4 regions of the Ideonella flava genome follow, and region 4 is predicted to be linked to each of the others. Evidence: predicted binding sites of a transcription regulator. Region 4 holds the regulator's gene; each other region holds the start of a gene.

Region 1 (3,382 bases), on a different contig from region 4:
CCACGCTGGAGCGAGACCAGTTCCGCGGTGCGCTGGCAGGCCTCGCGTCGGGAGTCTGCGCGGCGATGGCCTACATGCAGGTCACGGCCCTCGGACGCGTCGGCGAGCCGGAGTACCGCGTGGTCTTCTACTTCTCCTTGGGCGGCCTGGTCGCTGGCGGGCTGCTAACGCTCGCCACGGGCGCCCATGCCCACGCCTGGGAGGGCATCGCCCTGTTGCTGGCGACCGGCGTGCTCGCCACCGTGGCCCAGATGCTCATGACCCGCGCCTATGCGATCGGCAAGGCCTTGTCGAACGCGAGCCTGCAGTACATGGGGATCGTGTTCTCCTTCGTCTACGGCGTGCTGCTGTTCGACGATCCGGTCACGGCCAGTGCGCTGGCCGGCATGGCGCTGATCATCGGGGCCGGACTGGCCGCCACGCGCCTGCGTCAGCGCAGCGCCGCCGCCGCGGCCCACGACACCTCCACCTTCGAATCCTGAAACCAACATGGCCCAGCCGCTTGCCACCCCACTGATCAGCGCCGACGACCTTCTCGCCCGCCACGGCACGCCTGGCTGGCCAGTGGTGCTGGATTGCAGCTTCGACCTGGCCGATGTCAACGCCGGCGAGGCCGCGTTCGCCGCTCGGCATCTGCCTGAAGCACGCTACGCGCACCTGGACCGCGACCTGTGCGGACAGAAGACCACGCGCGGCCCGGTCGACGGCGGCAGGCATCCCTTGCCCACGAGGGAGGCCTTCGCGGCGACGCTGGCGCGCTGGGGCGTGCACGCCAGCACGCCGGTCGTCGCATATGACGCGCAGGGCGGCCCGTACGCGGCTCGCGCGTGGTGGCTGCTGCGCTGGATGGGCCACGCCGAAGTCGCGGTGCTGGATGGCGGGCTCGCCGCCTGGCAGTCCGCCGGCGGGCCATTGGAGGAAGGCGCGACGCCCCATGCGTCCGTGGCGCAGGGCTATCCGCTGCGCCCCTCCGGCATGCCGACCATCGACGCCTCCAGCCTCCTGGCCGACCCCGGTGCCACCCTGTTGATCGACGCCCGGGCGCCGGAACGCTTTCGCGGCGAAGTCGAACCCCTGGACACCCAGGCCGGCCACATCCCGGGCGCCCGCAACCGCTTCTTCAAGGACAACCTGGAAGCCAGCGGTCGCTTTCGCGCTTCAACTGAACTGCGCCGCGTCTTCGAGGGCTTCGGCGCCGCGCCGGAACGCATCGCGCACTACTGCGGTTCCGGCGTGACCGCCTGCCAGAACCTGTTGGCGATGGAGGCCGCAGGGTTGCGGGGCTCCGCGCTGTACCCCGGATCCTGGAGCGAGTGGTCGGCCGACGCGGACCGGCCGATCGCGCGGTCCTGAAGGCGGCCCGAGCAGGACCGAAGAGACGACGCGACCCGCCCTTGACAGGGGTCAAGACAAGCGGCGGCGAACGCGCAACACTTCGCTCGTGCCCGGCCGCGGCCCGGCCATCACGAGAAAGGACTGCCGCATGTACCGCAACATCCTCGTCCCGACCGACGGCTCGGACATCACCGCCAAGGCCGTCACGACCGCGATCACGCTGGCCAAGACCCTGGGAGCCAAGCTGTCGACGATCAGTGTGAAGGAGCCCTTCCCCTACAGCGCCATTTCGGAGATGCAGCCGGTGCCGCCGCAGGAGTTCTACGACGCGCAGGAGCGCATCGCCTCGGCCCGCGTGAAGGCCGTCGTCGACGAGGCTGCGAAGGAGGGCCTGGCCTGTGCCGGCCACACGATCGAAGCCCTGCACCCCTGGGAAGCGATCACCGACCACGCCAAGAACCAGGGCTGCGACCTGATCGTCATGGCGTCGCATGGGCGGCGTGGCGTGAGCGCGCTGCTGCTGGGCAGCGAGACGCAGAAGGTGCTGACCCATTGCACCGTGCCCATCCTGGTCGTCAAGTGACGCCGCGGCACGGCGACGGGCGCTCCGTCAGCCGCCGTGCAACCAGTGCGTGGCGACGAGGATGAGCGCCAGGCCGGCGCCTATCCAGGCCACCTGGGCCAGCAGTTCGCGCCAGGGCAGGTGGCGTTGCATCTGCGGGATGAGATCGGCCACGGCCACGTAGATGAAGCTGCTCGAGGCCACCACCAGCAGGTACGGAAATACCGGCTGCCAGGCGCCGACCACGAAGTAGCCGAGCACTCCGCCGACCACGGCCGTCAGGCCCGACAAGGCGTTGTACAGCAGCGCCTTGCGGCGGCTGAAGCCCGCGTTGATCAGCACGATGGTGTCGCCCACCTCCTGCGGGATCTCGTGCAGGATGATGGCCAGCGAGGTGGTGGCGCCCAACTCCGGGCTCACGAGGAAGGCGGCAGCGATGATGATGCCGTCGCAGAAGTTGTGGATGCTGTCGCCCACCAGCACGCTGAAGCCGCCGCGCCCGGCCTGTTCGGCATCGAAGTGATGATGGTGGCCGTGCCCGTCGCCCTCGTGGTGGTGGGCGTGCCGGTACAGCTCGGCCTTCTCGAGCAGGAAGAAGAAAAGCAGCCCGCCGAGCAGGGTGGCGAACAGCGCATGCGGACTGACGCTGCTTTCGAAAGCCTCGGGCAGCACGTGCAGCAGGGCGGTGGCCAGCAGCACGCCGGTGGAAAGGCTGACCAGGTGCTTGACCAGCCAGCCCAGCACCGCGAAGGTCATCGATGCGGCGATCACCACCGACAGCACGCCGCCGATCAGCGTGGCGGCGATGATGTAGAGCAGGGTCATTCGGCGGCAGGCGAAAGCAAAGCCGCGCCCGGTGGGGCGCGGCGACAGGAGCGGATCTTAGTTCATGCGGCGCGGCGGGCCGCCCCGGCATGCTGGGCTCAGCTGCCCAGGCGCAGCACCTTGGCCTTGGACGGCACGCCCTGCGCATCGATCGCGAACAGCATGTAGAAGCCCGGCGGCGCGTTGTGGGCCGATGCCGGCAGGGTCACCGTCAGGTTCTTGCCGCTTTGCGTGAAGCCCACGTCCTGGAAGCGCTGCTCGTTGCTGAAGGCGTGGGTGACGGCACCGAAGCGCACCAGCGTCACGCGGGCCACGGCGTTCTTGTTGTTCATCGTCACCGGAATCGCATCGCCCCAGTTGGCGGCCGAAGGCGCGGTCACGATGCCGGGGCGGGTCGCCGGCAGACCGGAGCCGTCCTTCTTGTACAGGTACGGCGGGAAGTAGATCTCGGCATTCATGTTCGACACCGGGCCCGGCGCTCCCCCGCCGCCGGTGAGCACGGTGCCGTCCGGCATCAGCATCGAGATGCTGTGGTACAGGCGCGCCTTGGCCGCGGTGGCTGCCGGTGTCCAAACGCCGGTCGCCGGGTCCCAGGTCTCGGAGTCGTAGAAGGCCCCGACCAGGTCGTTGGCGGTCGACGAGCCGCCATTGGCCCAGACC
Region 2 (3,382 bases), on a different contig from region 4:
TGGCCTCGGCCTCGCGGCGGGCGTTGGCGCGCTCGTCGAAGTCGCGCTGGGAGATGGCGTGCTCGTCCCACAAACGCTGGGCACGCCCGAGGTCGCCTTCGGTGTAGGCCTGGCGCGCCTGGGCGGCCGCCACCTGCGCTTCTGCACGGGCGACTTCAGCCTCGTAGGGCGCCGGGTCGATGGTCAGCAGCAGGTCGCCCTGGCGCACCAGCGCGCCCTCGCGGAAGTGCACCGCCTGCACGGCGCCGGCGACGCGCGAGCGGATGTCCACGCGCTCCACGGCCTCCAGGCGGCCGGAGAACTCGTCCCAGGTGTTGACCGTGCTTTGCGAGACCGTGGCCACCGAGACCGGCGTGGCCGGCGGTGCGGCGGGCGGCGTGTCGGCCTGCACGCCGGTCTGCAGTCCGAAGCTGACCAGCACGGCGGTGGCGACCGCAGACAGCGCGGCGCCGGCCGCCCAGACGCCGTGGCGGCGAGAGGAGGGCAGCTTGGTGGAAGAGGCAGGGGATTCGGGCTTCATGGGGTGCTCCTTGGGATGTCTTGACCCGTCGCGAGCCGGCGCTTGTCATTTATTCCATATCGCTCGCTACGGAATGAGGACGCAATGTAGCCACGAGGGAATTCCCCCATGATCGAAATAGCTATCGATCGTTATGAATTAAACTTGCTGCCAGGAAACTGACATGTCCATCCCCAAGAACGACGGAGACAAGCCCGTGGACAAGCCGACCAAGGCACGCGGACGACCCCTGTCCTTCGACCGCGAAGCCGCGCTCGAAGCCGCGATGCACGTGTTCTGGGAATACGGCTACGAAGGCGCCACCATCGCCGAGCTGACCGGCGCAATGGGCATCACGCCGCCCAGCCTGTACACCGCCTTCGGCGACAAGGAGCACCTGTTCTGGGAGGCCATCGAGCGCTATGTCGACGGGCCCGGCAGCGGCGTCCCGCGTGCGCTCGCCGAGGAGCCCACGGCGCGCGGCGCGATCGAGCGCCTGCTGCGCGAAGCCGCGCATGAGCAGACCCGCTCCTCGCACCCCAAGGGCTGCATGGTCGCCATGGCGACGATGAATTGCACGGTGGCCTCGGCGCACGTCCAGGCAGCGATGGCCAAGCGGCGCAGCGCCGCGGAGGCGGGCATCCGTGAGCGCATCGCACGGGGCGTGCGCGAGGGCGAACTGCCTCCCGACACCGATGCAGCCTCGCTGGCGAGGCTGTTCAGTGCCGTCTACGGAGGCATGTCGATCCAGGCCAAGGACGGCGCGACCAAGGCACAGCTGCTGGCCACGGTCGAAGCGGCGATGCGGGCCTGGCCGGAAGCTCCGGCTCCCGCGCCGGCCACCAAGCGATCGAAGGCGCGCTGAAGCTTGTCGGGCTCAGGCGGCGGACTTCGCTGCCGGGCCGAGGCCTATTGGCGCCGGCACGGCGTTGGCGATGCGGCTGAACAGGGCCTGGTACTCGGCCTCCGGCGGATGGCCGGTCAGCGGGTCGCGGTTGGCGCCGAAGGCGGCGTCCAGCTCGGCCCAGTCCTCGGCCGTGAGCACCCGCTCGGCCAGCGGCAGGATCTGCTCTTCCTCCAGCCGCATGTGGGCCATGTAGAAGTCCACGTAGCGGTGGGCGGCCTGGTCGAAGGCGGCGCGCCGGGCTTCGCCCATCATTTCGTAGGCCAGCAAGGCATGCTCCAGCGAGCGGATGGCCTCTTCGCCCTTGGCATGGTCCTCGTCCAGCCGGTCCAGCAGCGCCCCGGCCTCGGCCGTGCGCTGGCGCAGCTTCGGGAACAGCAGCGTCGATTCCTTGTGGTGGTGGCGCTTCTCGGGGAATTCGTCGACGTAGAACAGCATGGAGCGCAGCGCGCCGAAATCCGGCGCCGTACGGTCTCGCGTGGCCTGGGCGAGCAGCAGCAGGATGGAGCGCAGCATGGCTGCCAGCGCAGCGTGCTCTTCGTGCAGGATTCGCAAGGTGGCGGCCGTCATGGAATGTTCCCGTCAGATGACTTGGCCAAGGTTCGCATCCGGGCTCGCCACCGGCCTTGCCGCAGATCAAGCCAGCGCGCGCCGGCCACGCAGCAGCATGGGCGCTTCCCTCATAACCCCTGGGCGGCCATAAGCGCTACGATCTTCGGTCCGGCCCTGCCTTCGTGGGGCCCGATCGAGACGGAGGCTTCCACATGTCCCTGCGCATCAACGACACCGCGCCCAACTTCACGGCGCAAACCACCCAAGGCCCGATCGACTTCCACCAGTGGATCGGCGATTCCTGGGCGGTACTGTTCTCGCATCCCAAGGATTTCACGCCCGTGTGCACCACCGAGCTCGGCTACATGGCCAAGATCGAGCCGGAGTTCAAGAAGCGCGGCGCCAAGCTGATCGGCCTGTCCATCGACCCGGTGGAAGACCACGAGCGCTGGGCCCACGACATCGAGGAGACGCAAGGCGCGGCCGTCAAGTACCCGATGATCGGCGACACCGACCTGAAGGTGGCCAAGCTCTACAACATGCTGCCTGCCGAAGAGCCCGGCACCTCCGCCGGCCGCACCGCGGCCACCAACGCGACGGTGCGTTCGGTCTTCATCATCGGCCCGGACAAGCGCATCAAGCTGATGCTCACCTACCCGATGACCACCGGCCGCAACTTCGATGAAGTGCTGCGAGTCCTGGATTCGATGCAGCTCACGGCCGCCCACAAGGTCGCCACCCCCGCGAACTGGAAGCAGGGCGAGGACGTGATCATCGCCGGCTCCGTGTCCGACGAAGACGCCAAGACGCTCTTCCCGCAAGGCTGGAAGACCGTGAAGCCCTACCTTCGCGTCGTCAAGCAACCTAAATAAGGGCCCCCACGCCCCCTACCGGGGGCTGCCCCCAGGGTCACGAAGGGACCCTTCGGTTCTCTGGGGCTCGCCTCGAGCGGACCGGCAGAGCCGGATCCGCGCACGCCCGTGAAGGGCCCCGCTCCAAGGAGCGGGGCCGTTAGTTTCTGGCGTGGGAGAGCTGGAAGCGTTCTACTTCGGCGCGGCCGGCCAGCACCTCGGCGATCTGCGGCAGGGATGCCGCCCGCGAGGTGGTCACGGCGACGGCGACGAAGCGCCATTCGATCTGCTCGGGGTCGCCGCTGATGGTGATCGAGCCCCGGGCCAGTTCGTAGCCGCTGGAGGCGGCCCATCCGGACACGATCGCTTCCGTCGGCCTATAGCCAGCCGTGAAGCGCACCTGGACGGCGATGGCATGGCGCGAGGGCAGGTTGCCCTCGATGCGCGATCCCCACATCATCAGCGCCGCTGACAGCAGGGCCAGCAGGATGGCGGCGCCGTAGAAGCCTATGCCCACCAGCACCCCGATCGCGCAGGAGGCCCAGATCGAGGCCGCTGTGGTGAGGCCGCTGATGT
Region 3 (3,382 bases), on a different contig from region 4:
TCTGGCTCTGCTGGATGAGGAACACCATGAGGAAGGTCACGATGGTGGTGCCGGTGTTGATCACCAGCTGCCAGCCCTCCGAGAACCCGAACAGCGGGCCCACGAGGGCCCAGCCTAGAACGATGATCAGCGCGAAGCAGAAGGCGGCCGGCGAACCCGCCCAGCGCGTGATCAGCGTGGCGAAGCGGTCGAAAGCCCGCAGCAGCATCGTGTGCGCGCCGTAGGCCGGGCTGCCGCGGCTCGTGATGAGGCCCAGGGTGTCGACGTGCTCGCGTGGGGCGGGGTGGTCGTGGTCGGCTTGGCTCATGATGGCTTAGGACTCCAGGCTGTCGCGGCCCGCCATTAGCTTGTCCCGGCGCTCGCGAGGCCTGTGTAGGTCGACGTCCCGAGCCGGTGTAGGCCGAGCTCGTCAGCGGTCCCGCAAGAGCTCCGCCAGCGTGGCCCTGAGCCACGCGTTGCCTGCGTCCGCATGGAAGCGCTCGTGCCAGTGCTGCTTGACGGCGAATGGGGGGAGGGTGACGGGCGGCTCCAGCACGCGCACGTCCTCCTGGCGCGCCAGCGTGTCGCCCAGGCGCCGCGGCACGATGACCAGCAGCTCCGTCCGCGCGACCAGCCGCGCCACCCCCAGGAAACTCGGCACCTTCAGCACGACGCGCCGCTCCATCCCTTGCTGCGCGAGCAGCTTCTCGACGATGGCGTGGCCGGTGCCCGAGGTCGTCACGACGATGTGCCCTTCGGCCAGGAAGGCGCGCCGCGTCGGCTTCGTCCGGATGCGCGGATGGTCGCGTGCGGCGAGGCAGACGAAATCCTGCTGGAACAGCGTCTGCTGGTAGAAGCCCGCTTCAAGCTGCGGCATGAAGCCCACCGCCAGGTCGATCTCGCCGGATTCGAGCCGCCGCGGGCTTTCGGTGGAGATGTGCTCGGCCTCGACGATCACGCCTGGCGCCACGCGCCGCAGGCGGTTGACCAGCGTGGGCAGCACGACGACCTCGCTGATGTCGGTCATGCTGATGCGGAACTGCCGCTCGGCCGTGGCTGGATCGAAGCGCGGCCCGTGCGCCTCGACGAGCCGGTTCAACGTCTCCAGCGAGGCGAGCACGTCGGGATGGATCTGCCGGGCGTAGGGCGTGGGCTCCATGCCGCGCGAGGTGCGTGAGAACAGCTGGTCGCCGAAGTGGCGCCTCAGCTTGGCCAGCGCGATGCTGGCGTTGGCCTGCGCGATGCCCAGGCGCTCGGCGGCGCGCGAGACGCTCTGGGTCTTGTAGACCTCCACGAACACGTTGAGCCAGTCGATGTCGAGCTTGGCCATGGCGGCCCTCCTGGCCGGACATTATCAAGAAACGCAATTTGACGTATATCAACGATGGCGTTTACGAGATAGAGGCCCTTGCCCACACTGCGGCCCATCGAGTGGAAAGCAGGAGACAAGCAATGGCTTCGAACAGACGACAGCTGCCCATCCTGGTGGCCGGTGGCGGCATCGGTGGCATCGCGGCGGCCCTCGCGCTGGTGCGGCAGGGCTTCGACGTCAAGGTGCTGGAGCAGGCGGCGCAACTGGGCGAGATCGGCGCCGGCATCCAGCTGGGGCCCAATGCCTTCGCCGCCTTCGACGCCCTGGGCGTGGGGCCGCAGGCACGGGCCCGGGCCGTCTACACCGACGAGATGGTGATGCACGACGCGCTCGACGAGACGCTGGTCGGCCGCATCCCCACCGGCGAGGCATTTCGCCAGCGCTTCGGCAATCCCTATGCGGTGATCCACCGCGCTGACGTGCACCAGTCGCTGCTCGAAGGCGCGCAGCAGACCGACCGCATCCAGGTGGCCACCGGCACGTGTGTCCAGCGCATAGAGCAGGACGACGCCGGCGTCACGGTCATCGATGCCCAGGGCCAGGCGCACCGTGGCGCGGCGCTGATCGGCGCCGATGGCGTCAAGTCGGCGGTGCGGCGGCAGTACGTCGCCGACGAGCCTCGGGTGTCCGGCCATGTGGTCTACCGAGCGGTGATCGACCGCCGCGACTTCCCGGCCGACCTGCAGTGGAACGCCGCGAGCATCTGGGTCGGCCCGAACTGCCACCTCGTCCACTACCCGTTGCGCGGTGGTGAGCAGTACAACGTGGTCGTCACCTTCCACAGCCGCGAGAAGGAGGAGTGGAGCGTGCGCGAAGGCAACCGCGAGGAAGTGCGCAGCTATTTCGAAGGCATCTGCGCCCGGGCCCGCCAGCTGATAGACCTGCCCAAGGATTGGAAGCGCTGGGCCACCGCCGACCGCGAGCCCATAGGCCAATGGACCTTCGGCCGCGCCACGCTGCTGGGCGACGCCGCGCACCCGACGCTGCAGTACCTGGCCCAGGGGGCCTGCATGGCGCTGGAGGACGCGGTGACGCTGGGCGAGGCGCTGCGCGCCCACGACAACGAGCTGCAGCCCGCCTTCGCCCGCTACGAGCGCTCGCGCATCGCGCGCACCGCACGGGTGGTGCTGTCGGCCCGTGAGATGGGGCGCATCTTCCACGCCAAGGGCGTCGAGCGGCTGGTGCGCAACGAGCTGTGGAAGGGCCGTTCCCCAGAGCGCTTCTACGACGCCATGGAATGGCTCTACGGCTGGACGGCCGACACCTGCCTGGCCGACTGAAATCACGAAGGAGACGAACATGACGACCACCCTCGGCCGCCTCGAGGACCTGCCGCCGGACTATGTGCAGGCCCTGGCCCGGCAGAACCTCGTCCCGCTGTGGCCCAGCCTGCGCGCGCTGCTGCCGCCTGACAAGCCCCGGCCCGCCACGCGCGCCACCCACTGGTCGTACGAAGGCCTTCGCCCGCTGCTGCTGCAGGCCGGCGAGCTGACCCCGATCGAGAAGGCCGAGCGCCGCGTGCTGGTGCTGGCCAACCCCGGCCACGGGCTGGAGCGCATGCAGGCCAGCGCCGCGATCTACCTCGGCATGCAGCTGCTGCTGCCAGGCGAATGGGCGCCGGCTCATCGCCACACGCCGAACGCCGTTCGCATGGTGGTGGAAGGCGAGGGCGCCTACACCACGGTGGACGGCCGCAAGTGCCCCATGCAACGCGGCGACCTGATCCTCACGCCCACCGGCCTGTGGCACGAGCATGGCCACGACGGCGACCAGCCGGTGGTGTGGCTCGACGTGCTGGACCTGCCGCTGGTGCACTACCTCGAGGCCTCGTACCACGTGGATGGGCCGCGCCAGGCGCTGCGCGAGTTCGCCATCCCGCCCGATCCGCAGGCCGGGCTGCGGCCGACACCGATGTTCGAACGCGCCTGCTCCGCCGGTTACCCGCTCCTGCGCTACCCCTGGGAAGAGGCACGTGCAGCCCTGCTCGCGCAAGCGCAGGCCGAGCCGCATCGCGAGGTCATCCAGCTCGCC
Region 4 (3,382 bases):
GCTTCACCTTCGTCGGCTACTTCACCCCCATCCGTACGCTGGCCGCCGAGGCCGCGGCGCTGGCCTTCGGTCCCTGGGAATGGTTCTGGGTGCTGTTCTACGGCTTCGCGACGTACGGCAACGCGGGCTACATGCGCGAGCAGGTCTGCAAGTACATGTGCCCATACGCGCGCTTCCAGAGCGCGATGTTCGACCACGACACGCTGATCATCAGCTACGACACCGAGCGCGGCGAGCCGCGCGGCTCGCGCTCGAAGAAGGCCGACCCGAAGCAACTCGGCTTGGGCTCCTGCATCGACTGCACGCTGTGCGTCCAGGTCTGCCCGACGGGCATCGACATCCGCAAGGGCCTGCAGTACGAATGCATAGGGTGCGCCGCCTGCATAGACGTGTGCGACGGCATCATGGACAGGATGTCGTATCCGCGCGGCCTGATCCGCTACGCGACGCAGAACAGCCTGTCGGAACACCTCGGATGGCGCGACATCCTGCGTCGCGTGGCCCGGCCGCGGGTGCTCGTCTACACCACGATCCTGTTCCTGATCTGCGGGGCGTTCGTGGCCAGCCTGGCGGTGCGCAAGCCGTTCCGGGTGGATGTGGTGCGCGACCGTTCCTCCCTGGCCCGGCTCGCCGACGAAGGCCGGATCGAGAACGTCTACCGGCTGCAGATCATGAACGCCACCGAGCAGCCTCAGCGCTACCACTTGAGCGTCACTGGAATGCAGGGCATCGCGCTGGCGAGCGACCCCGGCCTGGCCATCCAGCCCGCGGAAGCGCGTTGGGTGACGCTGCAGGTGCAGGTGCCGCCCGAATCCGCTCTGCAAGCCGGGGCGGGCGCGCATCCTATCGAATTCCATGTCGAGCGGCTCGCCGATGACGGCGCGGCGGTTCTGGTCAACGAGAAATCCACCTTCATCGTGCCGCGCTGACGCTGCACGGGGTTCGTTCACCGAGGTTTCATATGTCGACTTCTCCTCCACTTCAACACCACGGCGAACCGGTCGCCTGGTGGCGCTATCCGATGGTCTGGCTGGTGATCGGCGGGCCGCTGGCCGTCGTCATCGCCAGCCTCGCCACAGCCTTCATAGCGGCCCGTGGCGCGGATCCGGTCCTCGGCCCCGAAGAGCGGGGCGGCATCAGCGAGCGTTCGTCGACGCCCGAGTCGATGACCCCGGCGCTGCAGGCCCGCAACCACGCGGCCACGCCCAAGCCCTGAGCAGCGCTGCGCCATGACCTCGCCACCGACCGACCGCCCGACCCGCACCCTGTGCATCCTGTGGCCGGCCTTTCTCATGGCGGGCGTACTGGAGACATTGGTCTTTGCCGTGGTCGATCCGGAGCACCTGCAGTGGTTCGGCGCCGCTCCCATCGAGTGGCAGCCGACGACCGTCTACTCGGTGACCTTCCTGATGTTCTGGATGGTGATCTCCCTCGCGTCCTCGATCACCCAATTCCTCGTCCACCCCGACACCCGCTGACACGCATTTGACGGAGCGCGCGCAGCGCCGCTCCCCTACCAGGGCGTGCGCGGATCCGGCTCTGCCGGTCCGCTGCGCGAGCCCCCTTGGGGGGCAGCCCCCGGCAGGGGGCGTGGGGGTCAACAATCCACGGCTCTGCCGGTCCGCTGCGCGAGCCCCCTTGGGGGGCAGCCCCCGGCAGGGGGCGTGGGGGTCAACAATCCACGGCTCTGCCGGTCCGCTGCACGAGCCCCCTTGGGGGGTAGCCCCCGGCAGGGGGCGCGGGGGTCAACAATCCACGGCTCTGCCGGTCCGCTGCGCGAGCCCCTTTGGGGGGCAGCCCCCGGCAGGGGCCGTGGGGGCCCTAACAGGCCGCACCGTTGACAAGCTTTGAGAGGCCGGCCTGGTTCAGGATCTGGATCTGACGCTGCCTGACTTCGAGCAGACCGTCGTCCTGGAACTTGGAGAAGGTGCGGCTCACAGTCTCGAGCTTGAGCCCGAGGTAGCTGCCGATCTCCTCCCGCGTCATCCGCAGGATCAGCGCCGAGGGCGAGAAGCCACGGGCCTGCAGGCGCTGGGTCAGGTTGAGGAGGAAGGCCGCCAGCCGCTCCTCCGCGCGCATGCTGCCGAGCAGCAGCATCACGCCGTGGTCGCGGACGATCTCGCGGCTCATGATCTTGTTGAACTGGCGCTGCAGATCCGTGAACTCGCGGGACAGTTCCTCGAGTTGGCCGAAGGGGATCACGCAGACCTGCGAATCCTCCAGCGCCACGGCATCGCAGGAATGGCGATCGCTGCTGATGCCGTCGAGGCCGAGCAGTTCGCCGGCCATCTGGAAGCCGGTGACCTGGTCGCGACCGTCCTCCGACGACACGCAGGTCTTGAAGAAGCCGGTGCGCACGGCGTACAACGACTGGAACTCGTCGCCGCAACGGAACAGCGTGTCGCCTCTCGGGACGCTGCGCCGCGTGGCCACCAGGGTGTCCATGCGTTCGAGATCGTCATGGCTCAGCCCGACCGGCAGGCACAGCTCACGCAGGTTGCAGCTGGAACAGGCGACCTTGAAGGCCTGGGGCTTGACGCGTGTCGTGACGGGCGTCGGGGTCGAGGGCGTAGGCGACATGATCCTCCTCAAGAGCTTGTCCATTCTTGGCCCGACAGGCGGCCTCCGGCTTGAGGCATGTCAAGGTCGACCCGCGGGGTGGCGAGGCACCATCGCTCCATGACCATCCAGCCTGCCGAAGCATCCACCGCTCCCCCCGAGGCCGCGAGCGCATCGCAGTTCCTGCCGGTGGACCTGCTGCGCCGTTTCGACGTACCGGGGCCGCGCTACACGTCCTATCCCACGGCCGACCGCTTCGTCGAAGCCTTCGGGCCGGCGGAATACCAGGGAGCCTTGCGCCAGCGGGCCGAGGGAGCTCGGGTCGGCGGCAAGACGCCGCTGTCCGTGTACGTGCACATTCCGTTCTGCGAATCGGTCTGCTACTACTGCGCCTGCAACAAGGTCATCACCCGGCACCACGATCGCGCCGCGGAGTACCTGCGGGCCCTGAAGGCGGAAATCGCCATGCACGCGGCAGCCCTCGGCGCGCCGCAAGCCGTGTCCCAGCTGCATTTCGGCGGTGGCTCGCCCACCTTCCTCACGGATGCCGAACTCGCCGACCTGATGCAGGTGCTGGGCCAGGCCTTCCGCATTGCCCCGGGTGCCGAGGTGTCGATCGAAGTGGATCCGCGGACCGTGAGCGCCGAGCGCCTCGGTGCCCTGCGGACGATGGGCTTCAACCGCCTGAGCTTCGGCGTGCAGGATTTCGATCCCGAGGTGCAGAAGGCGGTCCACCGCGTGCAGTCCTTCGAGATGGTGCGAGACCTCATGCGCGACGCCCGCTCGCTGGGCTTCGAGTCCATCAACGTCGACCTCATCTACG

Evidence for each region. The regulator FNR, encoded in region 4, switches genes on or off when oxygen is low (the NO sensors DNR and NnrR bind a similar motif). The targets are predictions, from matches to a motif close to TTGATNNNNATCAA.
Region 1: a site for FNR is predicted at 1,395-1,408, ahead of ACS5PM_RS21955 (universal stress protein). Genes of this name have one in related genera too.
Region 2: a site for FNR is predicted at 2,030-2,043, ahead of ACS5PM_RS31670 (hemerythrin domain-containing protein). Genes of this name have one in related genera too.
Region 3: a site for FNR is predicted at 1,348-1,361, ahead of ACS5PM_RS02730 (3-hydroxybenzoate 6-monooxygenase). Genes of this name have one in related genera too.

Annotation. Positions count from the first base shown of each region.
Region 1 covers NZ_JBPZHD010000010.1:107,128-110,509, forward strand. Annotated here, with positions in the region: gene ACS5PM_RS21945 (DMT family transporter) at 1-482, shown strand, start outside; gene ACS5PM_RS21950 (sulfurtransferase) at 490-1,353, shown strand; gene ACS5PM_RS21955 (universal stress protein) at 1,484-1,918, shown strand; gene ACS5PM_RS21960 (ZIP family metal transporter) at 1,946-2,722, opposite strand; gene ACS5PM_RS21965 (galactose oxidase early set domain-containing protein) at 2,821-3,382, opposite strand, start outside.
Region 2 covers NZ_JBPZHD010000021.1:27,698-31,079, reverse strand. Annotated here, with positions in the region: gene ACS5PM_RS31680 (efflux RND transporter periplasmic adaptor subunit) at 1-520, opposite strand, end outside; gene ACS5PM_RS31675 (TetR/AcrR family transcriptional regulator) at 684-1,364, shown strand; gene ACS5PM_RS31670 (hemerythrin domain-containing protein) at 1,377-1,973, opposite strand; gene ACS5PM_RS31665 (peroxiredoxin) at 2,168-2,827, shown strand; gene ACS5PM_RS31660 (MgtC/SapB family protein) at 2,967-3,382, opposite strand, start outside.
Region 3 covers NZ_JBPZHD010000001.1:615,932-619,313, reverse strand. Annotated here, with positions in the region: gene ACS5PM_RS02740 (low affinity iron permease family protein) at 1-307, opposite strand, end outside; gene ACS5PM_RS02735 (LysR family transcriptional regulator) at 410-1,309, opposite strand; gene ACS5PM_RS02730 (3-hydroxybenzoate 6-monooxygenase) at 1,432-2,631, shown strand; gene ACS5PM_RS02725 (cupin domain-containing protein) at 2,651-3,382, shown strand, end outside.
Region 4 covers NZ_JBPZHD010000015.1:76,020-79,401, reverse strand. Annotated here, with positions in the region: gene ccoG (cytochrome c oxidase accessory protein CcoG) at 1-929, shown strand, start outside; gene ACS5PM_RS28215 (nitrogen fixation protein FixH) at 962-1,216, shown strand; gene ACS5PM_RS28210 (hypothetical protein) at 1,230-1,478, shown strand; gene fnr (fumarate/nitrate reduction transcriptional regulator Fnr) at 1,822-2,580, opposite strand; gene hemN (oxygen-independent coproporphyrinogen III oxidase) at 2,680-3,382, shown strand, end outside.